DNA from 3 places in the Isoptericola sp. S6320L genome. Region 1 is predicted to be linked to each of the others. Evidence: riboswitches for the same ligand, from Rfam matches in the RefSeq annotation. Region 1 holds a riboswitch; each other region holds the start of a gene.

What was found. A riboswitch is a leader RNA that binds a small molecule or an ion and turns the genes downstream of it on or off. The one in region 1 is predicted to bind thiamine pyrophosphate.
Region 2: another riboswitch for thiamine pyrophosphate. It lies ahead of MWU57_RS05840 (thiamine ABC transporter substrate binding subunit); the one in region 1 lies ahead of thiD (bifunctional hydroxymethylpyrimidine kinase/phosphomethylpyrimidine kinase).
Region 3: another riboswitch for thiamine pyrophosphate. It lies ahead of thiC (phosphomethylpyrimidine synthase ThiC); the one in region 1 lies ahead of thiD (bifunctional hydroxymethylpyrimidine kinase/phosphomethylpyrimidine kinase).

What each region holds. Positions count from the first base shown of each region.
Region 1 is NZ_JALKAT010000001.1:205-2,514, forward strand. It holds gene MWU57_RS00005 (dienelactone hydrolase family protein) at 1-746, opposite strand, end outside; TPP riboswitch at 907-1,001, shown strand; gene thiD (bifunctional hydroxymethylpyrimidine kinase/phosphomethylpyrimidine kinase) at 993-1,865, shown strand; gene MWU57_RS00015 (hypothetical protein) at 1,890-2,310, opposite strand, start outside.
Region 2 is NZ_JALKAT010000006.1:153,941-156,250, reverse strand. It holds gene MWU57_RS05850 (PAS and ANTAR domain-containing protein) at 1-507, shown strand, start outside; gene MWU57_RS05845 (DUF4235 domain-containing protein) at 540-833, opposite strand; TPP riboswitch at 929-1,032, shown strand; gene MWU57_RS05840 (thiamine ABC transporter substrate binding subunit) at 1,088-2,188, shown strand; gene MWU57_RS05835 (iron ABC transporter permease) at 2,185-2,310, shown strand, end outside.
Region 3 is NZ_JALKAT010000055.1:1,078-3,387, forward strand. It holds gene thiC (phosphomethylpyrimidine synthase ThiC) at 1-902, opposite strand, end outside; TPP riboswitch at 898-1,003, opposite strand; gene MWU57_RS17530 (Tat pathway signal sequence domain protein) at 1,056-2,310, opposite strand, start outside.

The DNA.
Region 1 (2,310 bases):
TTGGGTGCGAAGTGGCTGGCCCCGTCGAGCTCGAGGTACGCCTTGGGCAGGTCCTGCTCGAAGGACTCGTAGAACGGCTCGGCGTGCGTCTCGTGGCGGGCGACGGAGTCGTTCTCCGCCGCGAAGATCAGCGTCGGGGTGCTGACCGACGACCAGTCCTTCTGCGGGTGCCACGGCGTCATGGGGATGGCGGCCTTGATGTCGGGGTTGTCGTCCACGGCGCGCAGGGTCCCGCCGCCACCCATCGAGTGGCCCATCAGCGCGAGCCGGTCGGCGTCGATGCGGTCCGCCACCGGGCTCGAGCCGGTGAGGTAGTCGAGAGCCGACTGGAGCTGGCGGGCCCGGGAGTCGGGCTGGTCGTAGATCGAGTTCGTGGCCATCGTCAGGACCACGAAGCCCTGGGACGCGAGGCGGGGGCCGAGCCACGCGACGGTGCTCTCCGTGCCGGTGTACCCGGGCGAGATCACCACCGCTCCGAAGTCGCCGTCGCTGGTCGTGGTCGGGTAGTAGATCGTCCCACCACCGAACCCGGAGACCCAGCGGGAGACGGAGCGCTCGGAGACCGCGTAGCTGCCGCGGAGCGCCTCGATGCTGGACTCGGTCGGGTCCGGGCCGCGCTCGTGGGGGTTGTCCGCGCCGTGCGCGGCCGGGCCGGCCGCGATGCCGACGCCCACGGCGACGGCGAGCGAGGCCAGGACGGCGGTGACCCGCTGCCGGGTCTTCGAGGTGCTGATGGAGTGCTGCATCGTTCGTCCTCTCTGACGGGGCTCCTCGACGGAGCCGTGTTGCTGCCCGGCCAGCGTGCGGGGCGCACGGGCACGGCGGCATCGGCAGGATCGCCGGTCCGTCACCGTCGGGACCGGGCCGAGACACCGTCTCAGGCCGTGGCGGCGGCCGGTACCGTGTCCTCACGACACGGGGTGCGCCCACCGGGAGCTGAGATCACACCCGTCGAACCTGATGCAGTCCGCACTGACGAAGGGATGTCGCCCATGCCGTCGACCCTGCCCGCCGCCGCCCGCCCACCGTGGCGACCCCGTCCCGTCCCGCGCGTGCTGTCCGTCGCGGGCTCGGACCCGTCCGGCGGTGCCGGGGTCCAGGCGGACCTGAAGGCGGTGGCGGCGGCCGGAGGCTACGGGATGGCCGCGGTCACGGCGCTGACCGCGCAGAGCACCCGCGGGGTCAGCGCGGTGCACGTGCCACCGCCGTCGTTCCTCGCCCAGCAGCTCGACACGCTCCGTGCCGACGTCGCGATGGACGGGGTCAAGATCGGGATGCTCGCGTCGGCCGAGGTGGCGGAGGTGGTCGCCCGGTGGCTGGACAGCAGCGGACCGGCGGGTCGTCCGCCCGTGGTCGTCGACCCCGTCATGGTCGCCACCTCGGGCGACCGCCTGCTGGAGCCCGCCGCCGAGGACGCGGTGCGCGGGCTGCTCGACCGTGCGGACGTCGTCACGCCCAACGTGCCGGAGCTCGCCGTCCTCCTGGGCGACGCCGACGCGCCGTCGTGGGACGGTGTGCTCGACCAGGCGCTCCGGCTGGCCGACCGGCACGACGTGCTCGTGGTGGCCAAGGGGGGCCACCTCGCGGGCGACGAGGTCCCGGACGCACTCGTCGGGCCGCGCGGCGTCGTGGCAGAGCTTCCGGGGCCGCGCGTGCGGGTCTCGAGCACGCACGGCACGGGGTGCTCGCTGTCCAGCGGGCTGGTCACCCGGTACGCCCGGCACGGCAGCTGGGAGCGGGCGCTGCGAGAGACCAAGTCCTGGCTGGCGGGGGCCATCACCGCGGGTCCCGCCCTCGAGGTCGGCGGCGGTCGCGGACCGGTCGACCACTTCTGGGCCTTGCGCGAGGCGCTCGTCGAGGGGTGACGGCCGGCGGTGCCCGGTCGGCCGTCAGTCGAACAGGTCGCCGAGGTCGCCGATCTCGTCCAGGATGCCGCCGAGCACCATGCCGCCCAGGACGGCGCCGAACGCCCCCGAGCCCGCGCGTCCGGCCGGTGCGGGCCGTCGGCCGTCCCACGGCTGGTGGTGGCCGGCGTGCGAGACGTCGCGTCGGGCGAGCTCGGCGGCCTCCGCGGCCAAGGCTGCGGCCCGGCGGGCCTGGTCGACGGCGGACTCGGCGTGGGTGGCGTTCCGTGCCGCGGTGAGCTCACGCTCCGCCTCGGCGAGCCGGGTGCGCGCGTCGGGACCCACCGGCGCGCGGTAGTCGTCCACGAGGGCCCGGGCCGCAGCCACCTGGCGGGCCGCGTCGTCGAGGGCGGGGCCGCGCTGCGCCGACGCTCGCCGGGACCGCTCGTCCTGCTCGATCCGGTCT
Region 2 (2,310 bases), on a different contig from region 1:
CGCGGGCGCGTGTCGCGAACTGCTGTGGTCGCGTTGCGTGCGGGCAGGCCGTTCAGCAGCGCCCACCGCATCGTCGACGCGCACGGCAAGGCGCGCACCGTCGTCGTGACCGGGCAGGCGCACGTCGGCGACGACGGCGAGATCACCCACGTCGCCGGCTACGTGCTGGACGTCAGCCCGGTCACCCGTGAGGCGCTCGACCGCGAGTCGCAGCGTGCCGTGGGCCGGGCCATGGTGTCGGCGGCTGCGGTCGAGCAGGCCAAGGGCGCCTTCATGGTGGTGCACGGCATGGCGGAGGCCGAGGCGGGGGACAAGGTCGGCGAGGTGGCCGCCCGGGCGGGCATCCCGCTCCAGTCGGCCGCCGCGCAGATCGTCGCCGGGATGGCCGGCGCGGACGGCAGCCCGGCCCAGCGGCTCGCAGCAGCGCTGGACGCCGTCCACACCGAGGATCGGCCCCGCGGGCACGAGGCGCAGCTGGCCCGCCGGCGGCAGCGGAGCCGCGGCTGAGGCGTGTGGCCGCAGGCTCTCAGGGACCTCCCTCAGACCACCGAGACGTGCTTGGCCCGCTTGTCCACGGCCTTGGTCACAACCTGCCGGGCGAGCCGGCGGGCGAGCACGGCGACCCCGCCCGTCACGGCGGCGAACGTGATCGCCTGCACGATCGGGATGTCGTCCGCGTCCAGGTCGATCGGGGCGTCGCTGCCCGTGGCCTTCTCCCAGATCACCTTGATGAGCTTCTGCGCGACCCAGCCGGCCGCGAACGTCGCCGCGACCGTCCCGATCTTGAGCCCCAGCGAGGGCTCGGACGGCTCGGAAAGCTGAGAGTGCTCCACGGATCCTCCAGTAGCAGACGGCGGCATCGGGCGGTCGCGAACGGTCCGCCCGACGGACGCCACCACCGTAGCGTGCGTGCGGTGTGTAGGCTCGGAGGGAACGACAGGGGAGCGCCACGAGCGCTGAGAGTGCGGATCTCCGCAGACCCTCGAACCTGATCCGGTTAGCACCGGTGGAGGAAGTCGGGCTTCTCGATCCCGTCGTCCGTTCCCACGGACGACGGCCCCCCTTCAGATCCGTCTGAGGAGGACGCATGACCATCCGTACCCGCCGCACCCTGGCGGCCCTCGCCGTCGTCGGGCTCGTGCCCGCGCTGGCCGCCTGCAGCGGCGACGACGCCCCGGGCGAGGCCGGCAGCACGCCGGTCCCGGCGGAGTCGTCGGCCGGCGGCGAGCTGTCCGGCACCGTCACGCTGGTCACCCACGACTCCTTCGCGCTCAGCGACGGGCTGCTCGAGTCCTTCGAGGAGGAGTCCGGGCTGGAGGTCGAGCACGTCGCCGCCGGTGACGCGGGCGCGCTGGTCAACCAGCTCGTCCTCACGCAGGACAGCCCGCTCGGGGACGTGGTGTACGGGGTGGACAACACGTTCGCGTCGCGCGCCGTGGAGGCCGGGGTGTTCGAGCCCTACACGCCGGCAGACCTCGACCCGTCCGTGAGCACCCCGGTGGAGGAGGGTCTGGAGGGCCTGACGCCGATCGACCGGGGTGACGTCTGCCTCAACGTGGACACCGCCTGGTTCGAGGAGGAGGGCATCGAGCCCCCGAGCACCTTCGAGGACCTCACCCAGGAGACCTACGCGGACCTGACCGTGGTCACCAACCCGGCGACGTCGTCGCCCGGCTTCGCGTTCCTGCTGGCCACCATCAGCGCGTTCGGCGAGGACGGCTGGCAGGACTACTGGGCCGAGCTCGCGGACAACGGCCTGCGGGTCACGGACGGCTGGTCGGACGCCTACTACGTCGACTTCTCGGGTGCCGGCGAGGGTGGTGAGCGCCCGGTCGTGCTGTCGTACGCGACGTCGCCGGCCTTCACCGTCACCGAGGACGGCAGCGAGACCACCACCGCCGCGCTGCTGGACACCTGCTTCCGCCAGGTCGAGTACGCCGGGGTCCTCGCGGGCACCGACAACCCGGCCGGTGCCCGGGCCCTGGTGGACTTCCTGGCCTCGGAGCAGGTGCAGGCCGACATCCCGGCCAGCATGTACATGTATCCCGCCGACGAGAGCGTCGAGCTCCCCGCCGAGTGGGAGGAGTTCGCCCCGCTCGCCGAGGACCCCTACGAGGTCTCGGTGCAGGAGATCGCGGAGCACCGTGACGAGTGGATCCAGCAGTGGACGGCCACGGTCATCGGTTGAGCCTGCGACACCGGCCCCGGTGGGCGTGGCTGGGCTGGGGGGTCGCCGTCGGCGTCCCACTGGTCTTCCTCGCCGTCTTCTTCGCCTGGCCGGTCGTCGCGCTGGTCGTCCAGGGCTTCTTC
Region 3 (2,310 bases), on a different contig from region 1:
CCGGCCATGATCGACCCGCCGCGCGAGACGATGCCGGTCACCCGGTTCGCCGTCAGCGGGACGTAACGCAGCAGCACGCCGGCGTGCACCGTCATGTAGTCGACGCCCTGCTCGCACTGCTCGATGACGGTGTCGCGGTAGATCTCCCAGGTGAGCCGGGAGGCGTCGCCGTCGACCTTCTCGAGGGCCTGGTAGATCGGCACCGTGCCGATCGGGACCGGGGCGTTGCGCAGCAGCCACTCGCGGGTGGTGTGGATGTCGTCGCCGGTGGACAGGTCCATGACCGTGTCCGCGCCCCACTTCGTGGCCCACTGCAGCTTCTCCACCTCTTCGGCGATCGTGGAGTGCACCGCGGAGTTGCCGATGTTGGCGTTGACCTTCACGGTGAACGCGCGCCCGATGATCATCGGCTCGGACTCGGGGTGGTTCACGTTGTTGGGGATGATCGCGCGTCCGGCCGCGACCTCCGAACGCACCAGCTCCACGTCGACGCCCTCCCGGATGGCGACGAACCGCATCTCCGGGGTGATCTCGCCGCGGCGGGCGTAGTGCATCTGGGTGATCGTGCGGCCCGGCAACGAACGACGCGGGGTGCGCCGCTCGCCCTGCCACTCGGCGGACGCGGCGCCCCGCCGGCGGGCTCCCCGGCCGTCGTCGGCCAGGTCGCGCTCGCGTCCCTCGTACTCCTCGGTGTCCTCCCGCTCGGCGATCCACGCCGTGCGCAGGCCCGGGATCCCCTGCGTGGGGTCGCCGCCCGGGCCGTCGGTGCGGTAGATCCGCACCGGTGGGTTGGCCGACCCGTCGGGGGCGTCGGCCAGGGTGATCTCGGTGACCGGGACGACGATCCCGGTCTCGATGTCGCGCTCGAAGGCGAGCGCGCGCGACGGTGCGTCGTGCGACATGTGTACTCCATCTTCCTACGCCGGCATGACCCGGTCAGGTTCGACGGTCCGGGCCGCGTCAGCCCGATCTCAGCCCCTGCGTGAGGCTCCCGTGGGATCACCCGCAACGTAGCACGACGCACCGCCGCCCTGCTCAGGCACCCTGCCCGCCGGTCACCTGCCCCGGCGCAGGCCTCCGACCTGCAGCGGGTTCGCCCCGGCGGCTGCCATGAGGTACCAGGACGTGGCTCCCGTGTGCTGCACCTGGAAGTAGCCGAACCCGAACCCGGTGTCGACGAGGCTCGAGGCGGCCACGACGCCGGAGCGTGCCGGCAGCGGGGCGCCGCCCACCGTCTGGCCGCCGCCGAGCAGGTCCTGCGTCCGGCGGACCTCGGCCAGCAGGTCCTCGGCGCGTCCGGCGTCGCGTCGCCCGCGCCCGCGATCGGTCAGCGCGCAGGCGAGCTGCGCCGTGCCCTCCAGCCAGACGGCGTCCTGGTGCGCCGGGATGCCCTCGTACGAGGCCGTCGTCGTGAGGCTCGCGCTCGAGAACGTCACGCCGGAGATGGCGGTTTCCTCGGGCAGCTGCGAGTTCCCGGTGCCCGCGACGTCGCGGGCGGCGAGGTCCGCGGCCGCCCAGTCGACGGCCCGGCCGTACCGGTTCGCCCGCAGCGCGAGCCAGCTCCAGGTCGCCGGGTCCAGGGGCAGCGGGTCGGGATTGATCTCCTCGCCGTCGTTCGTCCCGGTGTAGAAGTACCCGCCGCGCCGGTCCCACATGCGGTCGACGAACTCGCGCGCGTGCCGCTCCGCCCGGCGCCACCGCCGTCCACCCACGAGGGCGTCGAGCTGGCGGAAGAACGCCACGCAGTCGACGTTGTGCTCGGTCGAACCGTTGGGCACCGGGGCGTTCGCGGCGTCGACGCCGAAGGAGAAGCCACCGAGCGTGCGCTCGGACCAGGTGTTGTCGAGGATCCACTCGCCGATCCGCACGGCGGCGTCCCGGTAGCGGCGCTCCCCCGTCACGTCGTAGGCGTGCAGCAGCGCGATCCCGGGCCACGCCATGTCGCCGACCGCGGTCCCGAGGAACCCGAACTGCCAGCCGATGTTCGCGGTGCCGTCGGGCAGCTCGAGTCCGTAGGCCTGCTCCGAGCCGTCGTAGAACGTGTACGGGCCGGCGTTGTACCCCTGGCGCAGGCGGCCGTCGTCGTAGGCCGGGTCGTGCTCCTGGGCGAAGACGAGGCCGTCGGCCAGGACGGCGGCACGCTCGACGTGGCCACCGGCGAGCGAGGCACAGATCGTCAGGGCGACGTCGTAGACGAAGGCGGTCGAGAACAGGCCGAGCTGGTCGGCGTAGGACTGAGCCAGCCGGGGCCCGGTGTTGACCTCCGGATAGGCGTCGGTCATCACGCCGAGGAACTCGTGGGCCCGCCGG